4 regions of the Paenibacillus sp. FSL R5-0517 genome follow, and region 4 is predicted to be linked to each of the others. Evidence: riboswitches for the same ligand, from Rfam matches in the RefSeq annotation. Region 4 holds a riboswitch; each other region holds the start of a gene.
What was found. A riboswitch is a leader RNA that binds a small molecule or an ion and turns the genes downstream of it on or off. The one in region 4 is predicted to bind thiamine pyrophosphate.
Positions count from the first base shown of each region.

Region 1 (5,806 bases), 280 kb from region 4:
TCAGTTATTATGTTCTTAAAAATGGAAGTGCACTGCTGCAATGGCAGGCCAACATCAGCAATAATGAAGGAACTATCGGTGACCTGTTCTTTATTAAAACCAAAGCCGTTGCTGAAGCAGGAACTCGTCCTTCCGTAGCAGGTCAAACACTCGTATCATTCAAGTACTCCCGCATGCTTGAAGAAACCTCATATGAGGTCATAAACAAGTTGGGCTCCACGGATAGCGGTTCCGTTGCCCCCGAGCATGGCAAAGTCATCGTTGAGGTTCCGGGAGAGAAATAATTTGAGCCTCCACAATGAAACATTACTCAGCAGAACTATACTATGGTGACATCTGCATTACAAAGAGCGTTCCTCAAAGTCAGTGTGACAATGACCTTGGGACGCTCTTTTTTAGCGTTATATTCCGGCTTACTTCCAAATTAAGTGGAGCTTATATTTTTAACAACTCCAGCGATTGAGTCTCTCGTTTAATATTGGACATTGCCGGATTGACTGGTTTTACCTGAAGCAAATCCCTTGAACAGGGTTGGCACTTTGGAATAGCGGGTATTCGTAATTTTCCCTTGAGATACACTGCTATCTGTACGCATAATAGCATCTTTCACATTGGAAATATTGGAGTTATCCAGCGTCATGTTAACTGCGAAGGTCGTTCCACCATTTTGACGTACCAGCTTACCGATATCATCTGCACGAAAATTTTTGATGTTAATCGTTCCGGCTGCATTGATCTGGAATACTTTATCATAGGCCTTATACGCCGCACCGCCGGTAATGTTGACCGTTCCGGCCGACTTCAATGTGAGTGCATCCTCACCCACATCCTCCCAAACTACATTTGATATATTACAGTTGCCATAACAGTGAACACCATCGGCAGCAGGGTATCCGATATTTACATTTTTGAGCGTAGCCCCTGCCTCCAGACGAAATACCGGTTTCTGATTCTCTGCTTGAGACCCGTCACCCAATGTGGAAGGATTGGCTACAAATGTTTTGCCTTGACCGTCATAAGTCGTGCCCGCTGGAACAATAATCGTTGAATTAACAACTGTTGGCGCAGCAGCAGCGGGAACCGCACCAAATATGGAAGCAACCAAACCAGCAGACAACAACAACGTCAACATTTTTTTCATTACTTTATTCCTCCCTTATTCTCTCGTTATGGATCGTGTACAAGCCTGTGCTTGTACTGAAAGTTCGCCAGAGGTGCACCTCTGCCCAACTCACAACCTAATCCTACCAAATAAGGAAGGTAACTAAAATAATCATTAGATCAGATATATCCTGACATCGCATAATGACTGTCATATCGGCATTTTTTGCAAGTCAGGATCTTTGAACAATATGCTGATATCAACCTCTGGTATGCTCATTTGTAACGTAAGTACCTCTGACTTTAATCCCCAGTAAACAAGAAAGATCACTACATTTGTCTTTCAAATGTGTGATCTTGAATGGCTTCCAGCTTGCTGATATAAGATGTCAGGCTCCAAACCTCTGACGATAACCGCACTTTCGACACAACTCTTCCACAGCTTCCCGCTTGGAAAAGCCATATACCAGATTGTTCGCTCGCTCCCCTTCAATGATCTCCGAGAATGACTTCTCGTGCACATTACCCAGGTTAATCACACCCTCGCCATCGAGACAGCATGGAACCACCGTTCCATCCACTAGCACAGCCGCCTGACTACGCAATGCGTGGCAGAAGCCTTTGCCGTCATCTTCAGGTGCATCCAGACTTGGCCACTGGAACTCGTGGTCCTGATTCAGGTATACATTCGGGGCAATTTTGACCCCGCTGCCTGGAACCACTTTTTCCTCAATGCGGAAGTCCAGATTGAATTCACGTTCCAGCACTTCAAGGGTTTCCCGATTTCGATTCATCTGAGCATTCGTGAAGTTATCCTGCGTCAGATTCCACAGTCGGAATGAGATGATGACATTGTGTTTCACCGCCTCGTGTACAAAAGACAAAATGTTGCTCAGATATCCGTCACGGTCGGTTGAACCTTCGTGCCCATCGAAGCTGTGCAGGGAGAAGTTCATCTGACGCAGCGCCGGTTTACCAAGCAATTTATGCTGAGTCTTGGGCAGCAGTGTACCATTCGTTGTAATGTTCACCTTGAGTCCCTTCTCGTGTGCGGAATCTAGCAGAAGATCTATTTTGGGATGCAACAAGGGTTCGCCTTTGACATGTAGATAAATATGATTGGTATGTGGTTTAACTTGTTCCAGTATATTGTTGAAGACTTCAGGGTCAATGAATCCTTTGGCACGCTGCGTCTGCGGACAGAAGCTGCAAGCCAGATTGCAGATACTCGTGATCTCAATATATACTTTTTTGAACGTTTTCAACTTGGGTCCCCATTCTGCCTAGGAGGGAGAACAATCCCACCTGCATTTTGTGATCCGGCCTGTACGGCCCATCCCTATTATATCGAGTTCATAAGCCAAGGTAAATCAGAGAACGGGTTTATCGGGTTGAGTCAAATGATTTGGCTAGTGCCAAATGAACAGATTCAATCGCATGAATATGTGTTGTATCAAATAATGGAACTTCTGAATCCTCTACTTTTACTAATAATCCAATTTCGGTGCAACCTAATATGATTCCCTCAGCTCCATCATCAACCAGCCTTTGGATCACCTTTTTATAATAATCCCTTGATAAGGGCTCAATTTTCCCTAAACATAATTCCTCGTATATTATTTTATTGACAACTTTTCTATCCTCTTCATTCGGTATCAAAACCTTAATACCATTAAATTCAATTCGTTTTTTATAAAAGTCTTGTTCCATCGTATATTTGGTTCCGAGTAAACCAACCGTACTTATATGGGAGTTATGAATTTGATTTGCTGTTGCATCAGCAATATGTACGATGGGTAGTGTCACTTTTTCTTCAATATGTTTAATCACTTTATGCATCGTATTTGTACAAATTACAATCATTTCTGCTCCTGCCTTTTCCAAAGACTGAGCAGCATTCCCTAATAATTCACCAGCGCTTTCCCAATCACCTTCAGCTTGATAACGCTCGACCTCTTCAAAATTCACGCTATATAAAATGCACTTGGCTGAATGCAATCCTCCCAATTTATTTTTCACTTCTTCATTAATAATTCGATAATATTCTAACGATGACTCCCAGCTCATTCCACCAATAAGACCAATCGTTCTCATATTACACTTCCCCTTCCATTGATTACATCCCGAAAGCAGTGTATAGAAATTCAGTAGATATTGTATCGTATCTATTTCATTAAATAAACCTGCCACAGTAAGAGGAGTTGAGGAAACTGGAGCAATTCCGGCAACGGATTAATGCGTCTGCCCGAATAATCTGGCTGTGCAATCCTAATAATCCGAACGGTACCATTTTCAGATCAGTACTCACATTCTTTCTGAGCGCCCCCTTTACATTCCACTTGCATGTGATATATGCTGAACACATAACTGCATATCTTGAACAATGCACTAGGGGAGCCTTACGGCTGAGACGAATCGAATGATTCGGACCCTTTGAACCTGATCTGGATCATACCAGCGGAGGGAAGTGGAGCGGCCTTTTTGTAAGCGGATTTTTTCATGTTGATAATGAATTTTAATGTGAATTGAACTTACAGACCCACTCATTTCTCCGGAAATGGGTGGGTCTTTTTCGCGTTCTGCGGGCAGATCAGCAGGTGTAATGAAAGATCCCGCAGTTTGAAGTTGAATTTGGAATAACAAGGGGGAACAGAACGAGATGGATAATAACATAACCATTCACAACATGAGCTACGCTTTCCCGGGAAAAAGGGATTCTCCCGTGCTCTCCAATGTGTCGATGCGTGTAACCAACGGCGAATTCGTCTCGCTCATCGGCTCTAGCGGCTCCGGTAAAAGCACCCTTTTCAAGCTGCTGGCAGGTCTGCTTGAGCCAACCCACGGAACCATTGAAATTCCTTGGGTCCCTGAAGGAAAGCGACTGGGGCAGGTCGCCTACATGCCACAAAAGGACCTCCTGTTATCCTGGCGAACCGTCATGGAGAATTGCATGCTCCCCGCTGAAGTTGCTCCAGGGCGACAGGATAAGGGAAAAATTCGCGCAGACATTATGGCAGGGCTCGACAGATTTGGCTTATCCGGCTACGCGCATGCTTATCCGGACGAGCTGTCGGGTGGCATGCGCCAACGTGTCGCGCTGCTTCGTACTTTGTTGACAGGTGGCCAACTCATGCTGCTGGATGAACCATTCGGCGCACTCGATGCCTTAACCAAACGCGAGATGCATCGCTGGCTACTGGAGCTGTGGGAAGATCTGGGCAAAACCGTGCTGTTCATTACGCATGATATTGAAGAGGCCCTGCTACTCAGTGATCGGATTATCCTGTTAACTCCGGGGAGCCAAGGCCAACCGCTACAAGATTTGACGGTACCTTTGCCACGTCCAAGACATTCGGACATGATCTACGAACCGGCGCTCGTTCAGATGAGACGACGACTGGAGGAACAATTGCATGCGAGAGGATAACTTGGGAAACTGCATGAAGAATAACGTAAGGCGTTGGCTTGACCGTTATGGTCTGTTTCTTTGGCTCCTGCTCTTGCTGCTTGTCTTCTGGGAGTGGATTGTGCGTATGGGATGGGTGCCCTCCTTCATCATTCCAGCCCCAACGGCGATTGCCAACTCCCTGTATGAGCATCGTCACCTCCTGCTGGCTACACATCTGCCTGCTACCTTGATGGAGGTTGTTGTTGGTTTTGGCTTGTCCATTGGTGCCGGAATTGCACTTGCAACTGGTATGCATATGAATCGGTCGATTGAAAAAGCGTTATATCCCTTCATCGTAATCAGTCAGACGATCCCGTTGATTGCCCTGTCCCCCGTCTTCATCCTATGGTTTGGCTACACGCTGTGGAGCAAAGTTGCGGTGGTGTTCCTGATCGCCTTCTTTCCCATTGTGGTGAGTACCTACGATGGACTTCGCCAAGGCGATCCAGAGCAGCGTGAACTACTGCTCACCATGGGAGCCAGCACGTGGGATATTTTTCGCCAACTCCAGGTTCCACTGGCACTTCCCGCCTTCTTCTCGGGGCTAAAGATGTCTGTGGTGTACTGCGTGGTTGGTGCAACGATAGGCGAATGGCTCGGTGGCAGTAAAGGTCTCGGATACTTCAGCCGCCGCATGTCCAGCAACATGAACACGGACGCGATGTTCGCCGCTATTGTGCTGTTATCCCTGCTCGGGATCGTTTTGTTTGTACTGATTGCCTGGCTGGAGAAACGGTTTGGCACTCGGCGCCATGAAGCGAAAAAATAGTTGGATAAAACGTAGAGAGAATTTAGATTTTAGATGTTACTACAAGAATTACGCTCTACACAACATAACTTATGCACCATTTCAGCAGCTAACTTCAATCAGTACTTTGTCATCTTGTCCGTTAACATACTGCTGTCCATTGTCTACAAACCCAAACGATGAAATGAGGAACTTCATTTATGACTAACAAAGGTATATACTCCCTGCTTCCCATTATGCTCATAAGCCTGTTGCTGATCGTTAGCGGATGCGGCAACACGGGTGCTGGCAAAAACACGCCAACAACAGAATCGGAAACCAATGCACAGCAAGCTAACTCGCCTGTAACAGAACCAGCATCAGACACCAAAGATAAACTGTCCATCATGCTCGACTGGTACCCCAATGCAGTACATTCCTTCATCTATGTAGCTCAGGAAAATGGATACTTTGCAGACCAAGGTCTCGATGTCGACATTCAGATGCCTGCGGATACCAATGATTCACTC
Region 1 is NZ_CP150235.1:989,745-995,550, reverse strand. It holds gene MKX40_RS04490 (copper amine oxidase N-terminal domain-containing protein) at 1-284, shown strand, start outside; gene MKX40_RS04485 (pectate lyase) at 473-1,141, opposite strand; gene MKX40_RS04480 (radical SAM/SPASM domain-containing protein) at 1,491-2,366, opposite strand; gene MKX40_RS04475 (aspartate/glutamate racemase family protein) at 2,485-3,195, opposite strand; TPP riboswitch at 3,482-3,584, shown strand; gene MKX40_RS04470 (ABC transporter ATP-binding protein) at 3,761-4,528, shown strand; gene MKX40_RS04465 (ABC transporter permease) at 4,515-5,318, shown strand; gene MKX40_RS04460 (ABC transporter substrate-binding protein) at 5,498-5,806, shown strand, end outside.
Region 1: linked by a shared signal. The riboswitch ahead of MKX40_RS04470 (ABC transporter ATP-binding protein) and the one ahead of thiC (phosphomethylpyrimidine synthase ThiC) in region 4 are both predicted to bind thiamine pyrophosphate.

Region 2 (5,806 bases), 3.3 Mb from region 4:
TACGGACCCGTTGGACATTAACAGTTTTACTGGGACGTACGAGGTTGTACAGGATGGATATTATGCAGCTCAGATTCGAGAGAGACTATTCCCTACCTCAAGTGTGATTCCGGCTGATGATCCTGGTCGAAGATACACGTTGACAACAGGAGATTTTTTTACCGTGACGCTCCAAAATACAAACCGTACACCTTCCATGCTCATTCGTGAATGGCTTAGTGGTACGGCTCGGGCCTCAGCGGTATTTGTAACCTACGGAGGTATGGTCCTCAATGAAGATTACTGAGCTATCCATAGTATTCGTGCTGATCTTCTTCCCGCTCTTCTGGATCATCTCACTCCATACCCAAGATGCCGAAGAGGCTAACTTTCTTGGACATCGATACAGATCTGCACTTCAAACCGCAGTGATGGATGCAGGTGCAGTTATGCATCAAAATGAGAAACAAAGTGATGAAGCAGGTTATGATTCAACCAAGTTTGTTAAAGCGGATAAGGAGCTTGCCTTGTTGACGTTTACTCAGACGATGGCTTTGAATATGGGGATTCAGGATGATGCCGCAGCTATTCGAAACATGTTTAATTACATTCCTGCCGTGGTTATTCTGGATTACGATGGCTATTATATGTTGTCCACAGAAACAGAGTTGACAGGTAACCTGGAAGATTCTTTCAGGCAAGTATGGAGTCCCAAGAAACCTTATACATATTCAGATTCATACGGTAACAGTATTAACTTTACATTGGACGACTATGTCTATGCCTACGACGCAAGCGCAGGGAGATGGGTGGAGGGCTTTCAAAAAGAACTGGTTTCAACCACACAGATTCCTTTACTTCAAGATAGCAGCGTATTTGAACAAGTTCGACGAAGCCGGATTGTGACTTCTGTGCAGGATGATCTTGCTGATGTGATTAATCGCCATAATGAGTTTGCCAGAAAGAACGGTGTATCCTATACATTTACGATGCCCATGATAGCACAGGAAGATTGGTACAACTCCATCAACGATACAGGAATTATGGCCTTTATCCAAGGTATAGGTGTTGGTGACCAGAAGATCAACAATTACGCAATTGGTGGAGGCAGGCTTGTGAAGAAAACAGCAATCGTAGGTGGAGTAGATCCATTAACGGGTATCAAGTACTACTATCGCTCCACATGTGGTAATGGTTACCGCGCCGAAGAGGTGTTCACAGATGCAAAACAAGCAGCTGCGCAAGGTTATTTCGAATATAACTGCTCTAATCGTTAGGGAAGCCTGTATGAAAAATCATGGAAGAGGTTCCTGAACTGTTTACATTACTTTCAGAAAAGATGAGACCTGTGCTAGAATAGGGTTTCGGAACCATAATAAAAGTAATGTCTAATAGATAGGAGCAACCTCATCTTATGAGTTTATTGTCAGTAGAGAACGTGAGTCACAATTTTGGAGATCGCACGTTATTTAAAAATGTATCGTTTCGTTTACTCGCCGGAGAGCGCGTAGGACTTGTTGGTGCCAATGGTGTAGGTAAATCTACATTAATGAACATCCTTACCGGTAAATTGCTTAAAGACAGTGGAAAAGTGGAATGGACACCTAAAGTCCGTTATGGATATCTGGATCAGCACACAAAGCTTACGCCAGGCAAAACGATTCGTGATGTGCTTAAGGATGCTTTCCTTCCGTTGCTTGAACTGGAAAAAGAAATGATGAATATCACAGACCAGATGGCAGATGCAGATCCAGATAAGCTGGAGCAGTTGCTGGAAGAGATGGGCGATATTCAGGAACAACTGGAGCAGGGCGACTTTTATCTGATTGACGTCAAAGTCGAAGAGATGGCCAATGGTCTTGGTTTGTCTGCAATTGGTCTTGATCGAGATGTTGCAGCTCTAAGTGGTGGACAACGTACCAAGGTGCTGCTTGCCAAGCTTCTGCTCGAGAAACCTACAGCTCTGCTACTGGATGAGCCAACCAACTATCTGGATGTAGAGCACATTGAGTGGTTGTCACGTTACCTGAAGGACTACCCGCACGCGTTCCTCTTAATCTCCCATGACACGGAATTCATGAATGAAGTCGTGAATGTCATTTATCATTTGGAATTTGCCAAATTAACGAGATATGCAGCGAACTATAACAAGTTCCTGGAGATGGCTGATATGAATAAAGCCCAGCATATTGATGCGTACGAGAAGCAGCAAGAGTACATCAAGAAGCAGGAAGATTTCATTCAGCGTAACAAGGCGCGGGCTTCAACTTCAGGTCGAGCGAAGAGCCGGGAGAAACAGCTGGATAAGATTGAACGTATTGATCGCCCAGATGAAGCGGCTAAACCAACGTTCAAATTCAAGGATGCCCGCGCGAGTAGCAAAACGGTCTTTGAGGGTATTGATTTTGAAATTGGATATACGTATCCTTTGCTTCCCAAAATGACGATGACGATTGAACGTGGTGAGAAAATTGCCATCGTAGGCTGTAATGGTGTGGGTAAATCGACACTGCTGAAGACCATCCTTGGGAAAATATCTCCACTGAGTGGAAAGACCTTTTTGGGAGATTATCTCGAAACGGCCTATTTTGAACAGGAAGTTCGTGCTGGGAATATCACGCCGATTGAGGATGTCTGGAATGAGTTTTCCCATTTGACCCAGAACGAGGTGCGGGGTCATCTCGCTCGCTGCGGGTTGAAAAATGAGCACATTACCCGTCCGCTCAACATGCTGAGTGGTGGAGAACAAGCCAAGGTTCGTTTATGCAAACTCTTAATGCGTGAAAGCAACTGGATTTTATTCGATGAGCCAACGAACCATCTGGATGTCACAGCCAAAGCGGAGTTGCAACGGGCCTTGAAAGAATTCAAGGGAACGGTATTACTGGTTTCTCATGAACCTGATTTTTACGAGGGTTGGGTCACCAAAACATGGAATGTCGAAGAGTGGTCTGAGAAAAACTAGACGATTCAAGACCATGTTTAGCATAAATGACGGTGACAAAAAAATCCGTCTATGGTAACATAGGCTACAACTTCATATGAACACTAGGGGGGCCGCACGATGCGGCTGAGATGGATGAATGCGATTCCGGACCCTTTGCACCTGATCTGGATCATACCAGCGTAGGGAAGTGGCGAGCGCGTTTCAGTGAATGACGTGAGCAAACGGCAACTCGAGAGGATTTCAACCGTTTGCTTAGCAAATTGACATGCAGTTGCGTGTATAACGTTATGGCTATAGGTCTATAGCTGTACTGCACGAAATGAACTGTATGCATCAGTCAGTGATCTGATCCTATAATTCATACGCAGCCACTCCCCTACGGGAGTGGCTTTTTTTGTGTTTCATAGCATTCACGCCTGGAAGGAGAGGGAGGGGACCGCAATTTTTCATGAGCATGTTCACGAATCATTTGAATTGCATGTTGTATCTACGGGTGCAGGAGATCGAGCATCTTTTGTAAAAGCAGCCAAGGACGTTTGGCCATGGGTGGACTATATTCATATACGAGAGAAACAACTTACATGGCAAGACAAGATCAGTTGGGCTGAAAGTCTGCGTGGTGTTGGCGTTCCATCTTGTCGCATCGTTATCAATGGTTCAGAACTGCCTTCACAGAATGATCTCTATGGCGGTGTTCATTGGGGGCAAGACGCATTGCGCAAGTACAACTCCTACAATGCTGTCATAAGCAAAAAGCAGCGGCTTCGTTTGGGTGTATCTGTTCATTCCATCGATGAGGCAAAAATCGCTGAAGAACAGGGAGCTGATTACCTTTTCTTCGGGCATGTCTTCGCGACCAACAGCAAGCCAGATCTAGAACCAAGAGGATTATATGCTCTTGATGAAGTATGCAGAGGTGTCTCCATTCCTGTCATCGCGATCGGGGGCATAGAGCCGGGAAACATCGACGCGATTCGCTCTGCAGGGGCACAGGGAGTCGCCGTGATCTCAAATGTATGGTCGAGCGATTCCCCGGATAGGGCAGCTGCATCACTAAGGCAGGCTATCGTTGCTACAGGAAGTCTAAGCCGGTGAAAGGAGATGAGAGGATGAATGAGATCGTAACGGGTCAGAACAGGAATCATTTCAGTCATCAACTGAACTCTGAAACGGAATCAAGAAGCAAAAGTGTAACTGATAATCCGGATAAAATTCATGCAGAAACGATTATTGTAGGCGGAGGTGTTGTTGGTTGTGCCATTGCGTATGAGCTTGCTTCCCGTGGACAGGATGTTTTGTTGCTGGAGCGTTCCGCGATTGCGGGAGGCACTTCTTGCGCAGCGGCTGGAATGCTGGCGGCGGATAGTGAGGATTTTGCTCATCCTTTGATGGCTAAGCTTGCCAGGCAGAGTAGACAGTTACTTATTGAGCAACAAGGGCTAATGGATGCCCTCAGTGGGGTAGAGGTTGGCCTGCAACGCCATGGATTCCTCACCCCTTTTCGATCATACAGTGAATTAAGCCGCTATAAGAACAATCGAAATTCCGGTTTGTCTGCTGATGAGGTGTGGTGGGATCGTTCGGTTGTGCAACAGGAGGCATCGTGGCTTAACAGAGATACATACGGAGCCTACTACAGACCATACGAGAGTGAAATCCTTCCTGTCCATCTAACTAGGGCATATGCGGAATCTGCTCAAGCAATGGGAGCGCGGTTTATGGAGAACATAAAGGATATACATGTGCGAGCAAACGAACACGGCGTGCAGGGGATTACCACATCGATCGGTGAGATAACGTGCAAACATGTCGTTATAGCGGCTGGATTACAGAGTGAAGCATTGATGAGACATGTGAATCTGAGCTTACCTGTGTGGTCGGTAAAAGGAGAAATAGCTGCCGTTCAGTTCTCAGATGAACATGCAGGGTACAGGCCTGACAGAACGGTTTATGCAGAGGATGTCTATATTGTTCCCAAAGCCAATGGCGAAGTTTGGCTCGGGGCAACCAGTCTGCCGGGCAGAACGGATTTGAATGTTTCTGTACAGGGTGTTCAGAAGCTGCTAACAGCGGCTACCCACTGGGTACCCGGGATGAAAGAAGCGCAATTTAAGCGAGCGTGGGCAGGTGTAAGACCGGCAACGCCAGATGGCCTGCCTTATATAGGTGCATGCAAGAGTATGCCTGGACTGTTCGCTGCCTTTGGGCATTACCGTAATGGTATCTTGCTAAGTGCGATAACAGGCAGGCTTATCGCGGAGTTAATCGCTGGCAAAAGCTCAGAAGAACTCGGAATTGAAGCGCTGAATCCAGAGCGTTTGAACAGAAAGGGAGTGGTGCAGTGAATATCATTGTTAATGGACAACGGATGGAGATTGAAGACAGATTAAATCGTGTGGATAAACTGCTCCAATCGTTTGACCTGCCAGTCAAGACTGTAGTTGTCGAGCTGAACAGGCATATCTTAACGCGTGAGTATCATGAGTCAACGGCATTAAGAGAAGGCGATCAAATCGAGATTGTACATTTTGTAGGAGGCGGTTGATGATGTTGAACATTGGTAAATATACGTTTGAGTCCAGATTATTGCTCGGAACAGGCAAGTTTTCGGATCTTGAAGTGCAGAGTCAGGCTGTGGATGCATCTGGAACGGAAGTTTTAACCTTTGCTGTTCGTCGTCTGAATCTGGAGGAACGTAACCAGAAGCATTTCCTGGATACATTGGATCTGGATCAATATACGCTTCTGCCGAATACGGCTGGGGCTTCCACTGCGGAAGAGGCGGTGCGGATCGCCGAGCTTGCGCGGGCTTCGGGACTTTGTGATATGATAAAAGTCGAAGTCATCGGAGATGGAAAGACATTGCTCCCAGATCCGATT
Region 2 is NZ_CP150235.1:3,994,337-4,000,142, reverse strand. It holds gene MKX40_RS17575 (hypothetical protein) at 1-286, shown strand, start outside; gene MKX40_RS17570 (hypothetical protein) at 273-1,256, shown strand; gene MKX40_RS17565 (ABC-F family ATP-binding cassette domain-containing protein) at 1,394-2,944, shown strand; TPP riboswitch at 3,020-3,129, shown strand; gene MKX40_RS17560 (thiamine phosphate synthase) at 3,323-4,021, shown strand; gene thiO (glycine oxidase ThiO) at 4,036-5,271, shown strand; gene thiS (sulfur carrier protein ThiS) at 5,268-5,471, shown strand; gene MKX40_RS17545 (thiazole synthase) at 5,474-5,806, shown strand, end outside.
Region 2: linked by a shared signal. The riboswitch ahead of MKX40_RS17560 (thiamine phosphate synthase) and the one ahead of thiC (phosphomethylpyrimidine synthase ThiC) in region 4 are both predicted to bind thiamine pyrophosphate.

Region 3 (5,806 bases), 230 kb from region 4:
ATTGAAACAGGATCTCAAGCGGGGACAACTTGCCAAGTATCCCAGTGTGCCACAAATTGAAAGTCATCATCACCAGGACCATTCCTGTACACATCATTAAGCCGAAAATAATTTGTTCCTTCTTGCTCGTTGGCAATTCTCTCATCCTCTCTGTTTACCTTCGTAATTATAGAGATGATGACTCCCACTACATAAGTGAACATTCCGTGAACAAATCTGATTTTCAAGTTTTGATAAACCGGAGAAAAAGTTAAGCTCAAGAGAATACGATTTTTTCTACAACATAAATTTCCAGAGAAAAGACAGTTTGGATAACGCTGTGATTGCTATTCGTTTGAAAATAGAGCCTTTCTGATTCGTAGATTCTGCTGGATGTTCATCTTTAACCGCAAGTGTACTATGTGCACGTTTGATATCCATAGCCTCTGTTAGTTCGTTGGCGAATGCAGAACCGTAAATGACCACAGCGGATTCGGTATTTAGGAAGGCAGATCTGGGATCAAGATTATACGAACCAACCATGCTGAGGTAATCATCCATGACAAATGATTTGCCGTGTATGGAATAAGGGCCTTCGTATTCATATACGGCCAGACTGGTATCAAGCAACCGTTCCTTAGAGCTTAAGTATCCCGCGAAAGCCAAAGGGTTAGGGGTCTGCTGGATTGAATTCGTCAGCATGACCCATTCTGCTTTTGGATTCATCGACAGATGTACGGCTTTCTCCATTTTCTTGGTAGGAATGGCATATGGCGTCTGAAGGTACACTTTCGACTTTGCTTGATTGGCGAAATGAACAAATGTCCTCCACATGATGGGGTCTTTATACAGCCTTTTAATTGGATTGTGAATGAAAGCAACGTGGTCGGAATGAAGCGCTCCTCGAACCCATTCCTTGGGCAACACTTTCACAAAAGGATCACTCTGAGCCTGGGCTTTTTGATATAAATCAGCCAGCTGAGCCAGCTCTTTTAACCCTTTTGCATGATGCTGACGTTTTGCATGTTTTTCTGGTTTGGTGAATGGATGGTTCCATAACTGATCTAGATATTGTTTCATTTCAACAACCGTGCTGTTCGTATTATCGTTTGCATTGTAAACAAGGACATCCCGATCAAAAACATAGTCTTTTGGGGGTTGCAATGCCATATATTTATCACCAATATTTTGGCCGCCAATGATTCCATATGTGTTGTCGACAAGAAGGATCTTGTCATGCAGACGATTATGCCATGTCCATGGCATAAATAGGTGGAGTGGTTCATAATATCTTAATTCGACATTGGGATGAGCTGCAATGGCATCTGGAATATCACGCAATTCTCCGCGCATGCTGTGAAAAATCCCGTCTAAAATGATTCGAACTTGAACACCCCGATCAGCCGCATCGAATAAAGCAGCAAAAAAAAGCTGAGATGTTTTTCCTTTTTGAATGGAGTAATAGGCCAGGTCGATGCTTGTTTTTGCCTCTCGAATGGTCTGGATTCTCACCTGACCCGATTGAAAGCCGTCCTCCAGGAGCATTACGCGATCTGTTGTACTTCCTCTTGTTAACGATTTTTGCATATCCGTATTTTCAATAGCAGATGGAGACGGAACCAAAAATAAAAGGTAGGCTGTGAAGAAAACGTAGGCACTATAACACAGAATCATTGCGATTATGGTTTTAAGGATCATTCAGTACTCCCCCATTTTTATGTAAAAGTATTTATTGGTATAGCAGTACTATCTCCTTTTGTACCTAAATTATGTTGTTTAAATGAATCAAGCTGCTCGGCTCAAGGCCAAACGATCAAAAACTAATCACCGAAGCGGCTTAGAAGCAAATAGACGATGACCGGAAATCCGTTCCCATCCAGTTCCTGACTGGACACGACTGGGCCTCTGGCCTATAATTACACCTAGTAATGCCCGTAACTTCATAGTTTCCCAGGGGAGTCGGAATTGGCCGGCTGAGAGTGTATCCCACCAAGATACTAACCCTTAGACCTGATCTGGATCATGCCAGCGTAGGAATCGGAGTATATCGAAATGGCACAGCCCTATGGCTGAACGCCACCTCTCTAACGCCTGCACGCGTCCCGGATTACGGGGCGCTTTTTTTAATGTTCTTTTATATAGCCAGAGAGCTAAAAAAAGTGACGTTATCCGGATCATAGCTGGTATAAATCTGCCGATTTATGCAAGAAGCTTGGATATGAAGCCAAGGAGTACCCGTGCCACTGGCCGGACATACCGAAGGAGAGAATCACAGATGAAATGGCGTAAAACAATGGGACTGTTGCTCTTATGTGTACTACTGGTGACTGTGGCCGCATGTGGCGGTAAAGAAGCTGCCCCGGCTGAACAGAACGGCAGCACGAATACGGAGAGCAGCAATGAAGGTGACAACGCAGCCCTCAAGGATGTTAAAGTGGTGCTCGACTGGACACCAAATACGAATCATACCGGCTTGTATGCGGCCGTAGATCAAGGTTTTTATAAGGCCGAAGGCTTGAATGTGGAGATTGTTCAGCCAGGTGCCGGCGGCGCCGATACGATGGTTGCTTCCAATGAAGTGCCATTTGGCGTAAGTTATCAGGAAAGTGTAACTCAAGCCCGTACACAAGGGGTTCCACTCGTCTCCATCGCAGCAGTTATTCAGCATAATACATCCGGGTTCGCTGCTCCGGCGGATCGGAATATCAAATCACCGAAAGATTTTGAAGGGAAAACCTATGGTGGTTGGGGTTCGCCTGTGGAAGAAGCCGTGATGCAATCCATTATGGAAGGCGAAGGCGCCGACGTATCCAAAGTGAAAAACATTAACATGGGTGATGCCGACTTTTTCACCGCAGTGAAACGGGATATTGATTTCGCATGGATTTTCTACGCCTGGACGGGGATTGAAGCTGAACTGCGCGGGGAACCGATCGACATGTTATATGTGAAGGATTATTCAGATGCACTGGATTACTACACGCCTGTTCTCGTTACGAACGAGCAGACGATTCAGAACGATCCTGAGTTGGTGAAAGCATTCCTGAAAGCCACTTCAGAAGGATATCAATACGCAATTGATCATCCCGAAGACGCAGCGAATATTCTGATCAAGGCCGTACCTGATCTGGATAAAGACCTGGTACTGGCAAGCCAGAAATGGCTGAGTCCGAAGTACACGGATGACGCCCTGCGCTGGGGAGAACAGAAACAGGAAGTATGGCAGAACTACACCGACTGGATGTTTAGCAAAAAACTGCTGGATGAACAGGTCGACGTGAGCAAAGCATATACGAACGCGTTTTTACCCCAATAAAAATTGCTTAAGTTTAACTTTTTTACACAAGAACGAAGAGTGCAGAACCCATCTGAAGAAGCGAAGCGCTCACCTAAAAGCTTTCTGAAAGAAAGCTCCTTCGGAAGCATATGCTATCCCCGGATTTCCTCCATTAGAATTCATTAAAGAAATCCGGAGATAACAGTGATCGGAAGAGGGTACTGCAATCGGAGTGATAAGTGTAAACCTGGTTCAATTCATGCAATTTATCACGAAAGGAGCCGTGATCTCTCATGGCAAGCACATTACTTAGCATTCAGGTTATTCCGAAAACGCCAAATGGCGAGAACTCTTATCCTTATGTAGATCGCGCCATTGAAGTTATTCAACAGTCTGGTCTGAAATATCAGGTGAACCCGCTCGACACCACGATGGAGGGGGAACTGGAGGAACTGCTGGAGGTTGTCCGCAAAATGCACGAAGTACTCGTCGAGGCTGGCAGCCCAAGCATCATCTCTCAGATCAAAATCGCCCATAGCCCTACTGGCTTCAGCATGGATACCCTGACGGAGAAGTACCGCTAATGAATGCTTATTTCAAAAGTGTATGGCCGCCCTTCGTGGCGGTTATTCTCTTTATAGCGATATGGCAGGGAGCCGTCTCCCTATTCCATATCGAGAAATGGATGCTGCCAGCACCGTCCGATATCGCCCGCGAAGCGGCATCCCAGGCTGATCGGCTTGGCATGCATGCCTCCGCAACCATTCAGTTAACCCTGATCGGATTCGCGGCCGGCACAGCGGTTGGATTACTGATTGCAATGGTGCTGCATTTAGTTCCTTTTCTCAAGTCAGCCCTGTATCCTTTACTTATTCTTAGTCAAAATATCCCGACCATCGCGCTCGCGCCGCTCCTGTTAATCTGGTTCGGATTCGGGTTGTTGCCTAAGCTGATTACGATCATACTAGTCTGCTTTTTCCCCGTTGCGGTAGCTGCGATGGACGGCTTGACTCGTACCGATGCAGCGATGATGAACTATATGCGCATGGCTGGTGCGAAACGTCACCATATCTTCTGGAAGCTGGAACTACCCCATGCCCTGCCCTCCGTGTTCTCCGGTGTCAAAATTGCCGCTACCTATAGCGTGATGGGTGCCATCATTGCCGAATGGATTGGTGCAGACAAGGGTATTGGTTATTATATGATGCTGCAAAAATCAGCTTATCGCACAGATCGCTTATTCGTGGCAATCATGATTATTGTCGCGCTCAGCTTGCTGCTCTTCCTGCTCATCGCGTTGCTGGAGAAGCTGCTCGTGCGCTGGCGGCCACAGAAGCGATAACAAAGCATGTAAGTCTATATATTAGGAAGTGATCAGCATATGAATCAGCAACAGGACGAACACGTCCAGCCTGAACGGGGAGCACGCACATTGGAACCAAAGCACGGTGAAAAAATTTACTCGACTAATTCCGGGCTACCGACATATACGACTGCTGCTTCGGTTCCACCTGCACTGGACGTCGTGGATGTTCATGCATCATTTCGTGAACGACGGAGCAGGCTACCGGTGTTGAACGGCCTGTCCCTGACTGTGAAGCAAGGTGAGTTTGTCGCTATCGTTGGGCCATCCGGCTGTGGCAAAAGCACCCTGTTCCATATCATCGGTGGTCTGCTGAAGCCACAGGAAGGGCAAGTGCTCATGAACGGTCACGATGTTACGGGCCAACGTGGCAAAATCAGTTATATGCCACAACAGCCTGCCCTTTTCCCTTGGCGTACCATTGAAGACAATGTACTGCTTGCTGGTGAAGTAGCTATGGATACTCCTCCCCGGGCTGAAGCACTTGCGGAGGCTCGAAAATGGTTAAGTAGCGTGGGTCTTGCCGGATTCGAGCAGGCATACCCGCATATGCTGTCGGGCGGTATGCAGCAACGCGCTGCATTCCTGCGCGCCCTGCTTAGTCCGCAGGAGTTGATGCTGCTGGACGAACCCTTCAGCGCGCTGGATGCACTCACACGTAGCGACATGCAGCGCTGGCTGCTCGATATCTGGGAACAGAACCGTCGTTCGGTGCTGTTCATCACCCATAATATCGAAGAAGCATTGCTGCTTGCGGATCGGGTCTATGTATTATCCAACCGGCCTGCAACGGTGTTGCATGAGGTACATGTTCCTTTTGATCGCCCCAGACGGGAAGAAATTACGGAGGAATCGGCATTCCTTGAACGTAAACGGCAGATTGCACAGTGGATGAGAGAAGAACAGCAGAAAGCCCGCCTATCCTAATAGCGCGGGTTTTTAAGTTATTATTTTCCTTTAATGGGTGATCCATTATATGAAATCTGACGTACCATAATTAAACTATATATGAACACAAGGAGGATTTCCCTCATGCTTTCTCAAGCTTTCGCTCCATTAATTGATGCTCATATTCACTTGGATCAGTATCCCCCTGACGAACTACGCGAGATGCTGCTATCATTTCCGTCCCAGCAGGTTGAAGCGGTCATTGCAGTATCCATGAATCTGGCCTCTGCCCAGGTCAA
Region 3 is NZ_CP150235.1:476,102-481,907, reverse strand. It holds gene MKX40_RS02300 (hypothetical protein) at 1-70, opposite strand, end outside; gene MKX40_RS02295 (phospholipase D family protein) at 277-1,677, opposite strand; TPP riboswitch at 1,922-2,034, shown strand; gene MKX40_RS02290 (ABC transporter substrate-binding protein) at 2,255-3,295, shown strand; gene MKX40_RS02285 (MTH1187 family thiamine-binding protein) at 3,550-3,840, shown strand; gene MKX40_RS02280 (ABC transporter permease) at 3,840-4,598, shown strand; gene MKX40_RS02275 (ABC transporter ATP-binding protein) at 4,638-5,546, shown strand; gene MKX40_RS02270 (TatD family hydrolase) at 5,652-5,806, shown strand, end outside.
Region 3: linked by a shared signal. The riboswitch ahead of MKX40_RS02290 (ABC transporter substrate-binding protein) and the one ahead of thiC (phosphomethylpyrimidine synthase ThiC) in region 4 are both predicted to bind thiamine pyrophosphate.

Region 4 (5,806 bases):
GAGCTGTTCTGCAATTGGGTAAGGCGCCTTCTCATCTTCCGTACCATGAATGAAGAAAATCGGGAACGGATAATCTTCCTTTTTCACTTCCTGGTATGGAATCTGTTGCAATCCGGTGCCATTCAGAACAGGGAACAACAGCTTCATGATCTCCAGTGTAGGCTGACGCGGGAGATCGATCTGGTTATGAATGTTGTGGTACAGCGTATCCGGCTCAAGCAGGAACGTACTGTCCAGAATCATCGCATCCACTTCCTGTGTAATCAGTCCGGTTTGAAGCGCCGTACCGGCACCCATGGAGAAACCCCAGACTACCAGTTCCTGCGCACCGCGCTGCTTGGCGAACTGGATGGCACCCAGCAATTGCTGGGACTCAGCCTTGCCACCTGTGGCTACAGCTTTGTTCACCTGGGAGGCGAAGCCATAATCGAACATGACGACGTTGAACCCAAGTTGATGGGCATAGTGTGCCAGGTCATACATGGGTACCCATGTTTCTTCACGATTGGCACCATAGCCGTGACTGAAAATAATCGTTTTGCTTGCGGCATTGTCAGCAGGGATATACCATCCTTGCATCGTCCGGCTGCCATCTGCTGCCGGGAAAGTGATATCTTCGTACTTCATATTCTTGGCCTGCATCGGATTGGAGAAGACAGGCGCTACAGTCGGGTTGGATAATACCCATGCAATGTAACCATGCAGTGCAATAAAACAAAACAGTAGAAAAAATACAACGGAGAGCAGCAGCGCTACGATAATATGTTTGAACCGAATCAGCCTCGGTGATAGGGAAGAGGGCAGATCGGACACCTTTGTATGCAGCGGGGCTTCGCTCTGGGATGTTGGATACATGAATGCCCCTCCTTTGAAGTTCAGTTGAAGATAACAACGAAATGAAAAGAGAATTGCGTCTATTCAGAGCCTGCTTCAGAGCGATATCTTAATGTAATATATCTTTATCGTATGTTCCAATATAGTCAAAGTCAATTGCTTGAGGGCATTTGTTACGCAATTGTTATATAGTTCTTAAGATATATGGGTAAAATTACCTTAGTGTGTAAATTACAGGGGATTAAGTCTTATAAAAAGGAAAATTTTACACGTTGGCCTATTTCAATTTTGGCTCTTTTTGGTTTACAGATGAGACCGTTTCTCATATAATTTATGTAACCAAGTTTCATGTGATGAAACATGAGGAGGGCATTATGCCATGGAAGATCGCAAGTTAACCGTCCGGGCTGTGGAACGGGCGCTGGATATATTATTATGTTTTACCACACGCAGTGATCTGGGACTCACCGAGATTGCAAGCCAGATCGGCCTGCACAAAAGTACAGTGCACCGCTTGATGGCTACACTGGAGGATCGAGGATTCGTAATCCGCGATGCAGCAACAGAGAAGTATCGACTTGGCATCCGAATCTGGGAGCTGTCGGCTCATATGTCCCGTAGTGATGATCCCGCTATTCTGCTGCTGCCTGCGATGGAGCGACTGAGAGATCGATTGGGGGAGACCGTGAGTCTGTACCTGCGTGATGGCAGTGAACGGATTCGGATTCAGGCGGTGCAAAGTGATCAGGCGATTCGCCGAGTCGCTCCCGTTGGTGTTAGACTCCCGCTGTCTGTGGGCGCTTCCAGCAAAGTCTTGATGGCGTTTGCCACGGACGAGGATCGTGAGGAGCTGATGAACGGGCCGGAGTGGCCGGTGTTTATTGACCCTGCGGTGTATTTGGCGCAAATGGGAGATATCCGGGATAACGGATATGCGACGAGTTATGAGGAGCGTGAGCCGGGAGCTGCAGCGGTATCTGTACCGATTATGGATCGCCGAGGCAATATTGCAGCTGCTCTCTCGGTCTCAGGGCCTGTCAGCCGACTTTCGCAGGAGACTTTGCACGAATACGCACCTGTGCTAAAGGAAGCTGCTACGCAGATGGGGCTCATGTTATCCTGATATTGATGTAAGGTTTTTCTCCAATTGGGTTGGTGTTCTGGAATATAAAGGTTGTTTTTATGTTCCGGTTGCGCTACTCTGTAATGGACGGCCCATCGGGGTCAGCTTCATTGAATATGAACAGCGGCTTATGAATGCCGCAACTTTTAACGTTACTGGGGGAGTCCGAATTGTCCGGACTGAGACGGAATCGCATGAGATTCCGGACCCTTTGCACCTGATCTGGATCATACCAGCGTAGGGAAGTAATCGGCGATATGACCACAACCACCACATGTGTGACTCTTGCAGGACTCCGTTATGGAGCTGCAACCAGGAGCATTATTGGTGATGGACATTAAAGTCGGTTCCTTCGGGGGCCGGCTTTTTTTATATACAGTGGACGGGCGAGATAACACACATTCCATGGACTTTTTTTTCAATAACCTGCAAAAGTGGGCTTGGAGAGAGCAATCATTATAGATCCATGATCTGTGGTAACCTCCGTTCTGTTGTTATCTGTACATGAATAATGTCTCCCCCTTGGTCTGGTGTAGGATCGCTCTTTCTTCTCTGCGCTCTGCATGATTTGGGACAGGTGCGTAAGCGAGCTGATGGCGATGCCAACCAAACCTAGTGAACGAACACGGAGGAGGAGACGAGCAAACATGAGTACAGGAAATCAAACGGGACAACAAGCGATGGAACAGGAACATAACGATCAGCAGGTGGAAAAGGAAACAGGAGCGGCCGGACGGGTTCAGCCCTTTCCGGGCAGCCGCAAAGTCTACATTCAGGGCTCACGGCCGGACATAGCTGTACCGGAGCGTGAGATAGCCCTTCATGACACCAATACTCCCCAAGGGGTGGAGCATAACGAACCGCTGCGTGTCTATGATACGAGCGGCCCCATGACTGATCCCGAATTCCAGATGGATATTCGGAAGGGATTACCCGCACTCCGAAATCATTGGATTATGGAACGCGGTGATGTTGAAGCATATGAGGGCAGAGCCGTTCAACCCGAGGATAACGGACTAAAGCCCGGTGGGAGGAGAGCCGGGGCTGAAGAGTACCCTGGATTTCGGGGACAACCACTGCGTGCTCAGGCTGGGCGCTGTGTCACGCAGATGCATTACGCGAGGCAGGGAGTCATTACACCAGAGATGGAGTATGCCGCTATCCGTGAAGGGGTGGAACCGGAGTTCGTGCGGCAGGAGCTGGCGAGTGGACGGGCGATTCTGCCATCCAACATCAATCACCCGGAGAGTGAGCCAATGTTGATCGGTCGTCATTTTCACGTGAAGATCAATGCCAACATAGGCAACTCTGCCGTATCTTCCTCCATCGAGGAAGAGGTCGAGAAAATGACCTGGGCTGTGCGCTGGGGATCGGATACGGTGATGGATCTCTCGACAGGCAAAAACATTCATACGACACGGGAATGGATCATCCGCAATTCACCTGTACCAATTGGTACGGTGCCGCTGTATCAAGCGCTGGAGAAGGTGAATGGCGAAGCGGAAGCGCTGACCTGGGAATTGTACCGAGACACGCTCATTGAGCAGGCAGAGCAGGGCGTGGACTACTTTACGATTCATGCAGGTGTGCTGCTGCGTTATATCCCCATGACCGCCAAGCGGATGACAGGCATTGTATCCCGGGGCGGGTCCATTATGGCAGCGTGGTGTCTTGCGCATCATCAGGAGAATTTTTTGTACACCCATTTCGAAGAAATCTGCGAGATTATGAAAAAGTATGATGTGGCGTTTTCGCTGGGAGATGGACTTCGTCCAGGCAGTATCTACGATGCGAATGACGAAGCTCAGATGGCGGAACTGGCTACGCTTGGGGAACTGACGCAGATCGCATGGAAACATGATGTGCAGGTGATGATCGAAGGCCCGGGGCATGTACCGATGCACAAGATCAAGGAGAATGTGGACCTGCAGATGGAGATATGCCAAGAGGCACCGTTCTACACACTTGGGCCACTGACGACCGATATTGCCCCGGGATACGATCACATTACGTCCGCCATTGGTGCGGCTATGATTGGCTGGTTTGGCACGTCCATGCTCTGTTACGTCACGCCAAAAGAACATCTGGGCTTGCCCAACAAGGATGATGTACGGGAAGGGGTTATTGCCTACAAGATCGCAGCTCATGCTGCCGATCTGGCGAAAGGTCATCCACGTGCTCAGCGCCGGGATGATGCATTGTCCAAGGCGCGCTTCGAGTTCCGCTGGCGGGATCAGTTTAACCTTTCACTCGACCCGGAACGGGCATTATCTTACCATGATGAGACGCTGCCGGCAGAAGGGGCCAAAGAAGCTCATTTCTGCTCGATGTGCGGACCGAAGTTCTGCAGCATGCGTATTACGCAGGACATTCGTGCCTTTGCGGCGGATAAAGGATTGTCCGAGAATGAGGCTGTAGCAGCGGGCATGCAGGAAAAGGCTGAGGAATATCGGACACGGTCCTAGGCGCTGGTACAGCTTAACCTTGGCAGTCTGACATCGTTTGAAGGTGAGAATACTGCTATCATGTCGTATTTTTCTCTTATTGATCAGCTTCCTAATACTTTTTATCAGTATTATGGTTGATTGTCTAGCAGATGTTTAATAAAATGAATGTAAGTAAACACCAATAAGAGTAGCCAGGCCAATGGCTACTCCTGCACAGCATTTGCGGTGGGTATTCCTCCGAGTGCAGCAAGTTCAGATGAAGTGACCCGTCAGGCCGTCAACCTGTGGCGGGTCACTTCTTTTTACGATCGATGTATGTCAGGAGCGCAATAATTAACATCGCGAACACGATTACGTCGTTAAAAGAGAAGTTCATAGGATCACCTCCCACTGGAGGCAAGCCTATTTCCCACCACAAATTGGCTGTACAAAGTGATTATACCATTTGAAATGCTCGTGTTCGAGAGCATTTTTATTTTGCAAAGAGCCTACATACTGCTTTTCACATATTTTTAGTGATTGTAATATGTCACTCCAAATCAGCCACTACTTTCGAGCCACGCCCAAATTTTTCTCCACATACGCCGCAAGCAATGCCAACGGACTATGGATCGCAATGCCTGTGTCTGCAGTAACCTGTGCAGCAGCGGGAGCCATAGACAGTTGAGCTGCCACTACCGTTTTACCCGGATACTGCTCAGCAATCTGCTGTAATCCCTCACGTACCGCTTCGAGATACCCTTGCTGATCTCCACGCATAATCAACTCAAATGTCCCAGGGATGCACACCGCTTCCGTCTGATATGTATTTGCAATGTAGGGATGCTCATTCTCATTCTCTTGCTGTAATGCCTGATTCAGCCGTGCCATCGTTCCTTCAATGGTTGCCGGGTTGGTGAATGCTATGATGTAATCTCCTGGTACTTGCCGCATCTCCTGCAATAGCGGATCATCTATGCCGATCACAGGCACAGGGACCTCTGTGGCTTCCTGCTCCAGTACTGCCGCAAACAGGGTACACGTGACCAGAATGGCATCGGCATGACACTTGGCGATCCATCGGAGCGTCTGAGCTACTTTCTCGTGGATGACGACATCGGAAAAGTCAGCGTCATGTTTAAGACGATCCAGGCCTGGATCGACGTAATGGACCAATTCAACTTCATAAGCAGCAAGCGTCTCTTCAATTAAGGCGATGTTGGAATAGTGAGCGTGAAAACAACCGATGGTGATCATGTGCTAAATCCCCTTTTACAGTTCGTATAATGTGATGGTAATCTTAGATATTTAAACCATTATAGAAACATGCCTGAGAACTGTACAGTTGTTTGCGATTCAACGCCAATAACCGTCCTCCCGCCAAGCTGCGGAAAGACGGTTCATAACCGGACTGGCAATCGTC
Region 4 is NZ_CP150235.1:704,936-710,741, forward strand. It holds gene MKX40_RS03310 (alpha/beta fold hydrolase) at 1-855, opposite strand, end outside; gene MKX40_RS03315 (IclR family transcriptional regulator) at 1,214-1,957, shown strand; TPP riboswitch at 2,105-2,218, shown strand; gene thiC (phosphomethylpyrimidine synthase ThiC) at 2,638-4,422, shown strand; gene MKX40_RS03325 (hypothetical protein) at 4,951-5,640, opposite strand.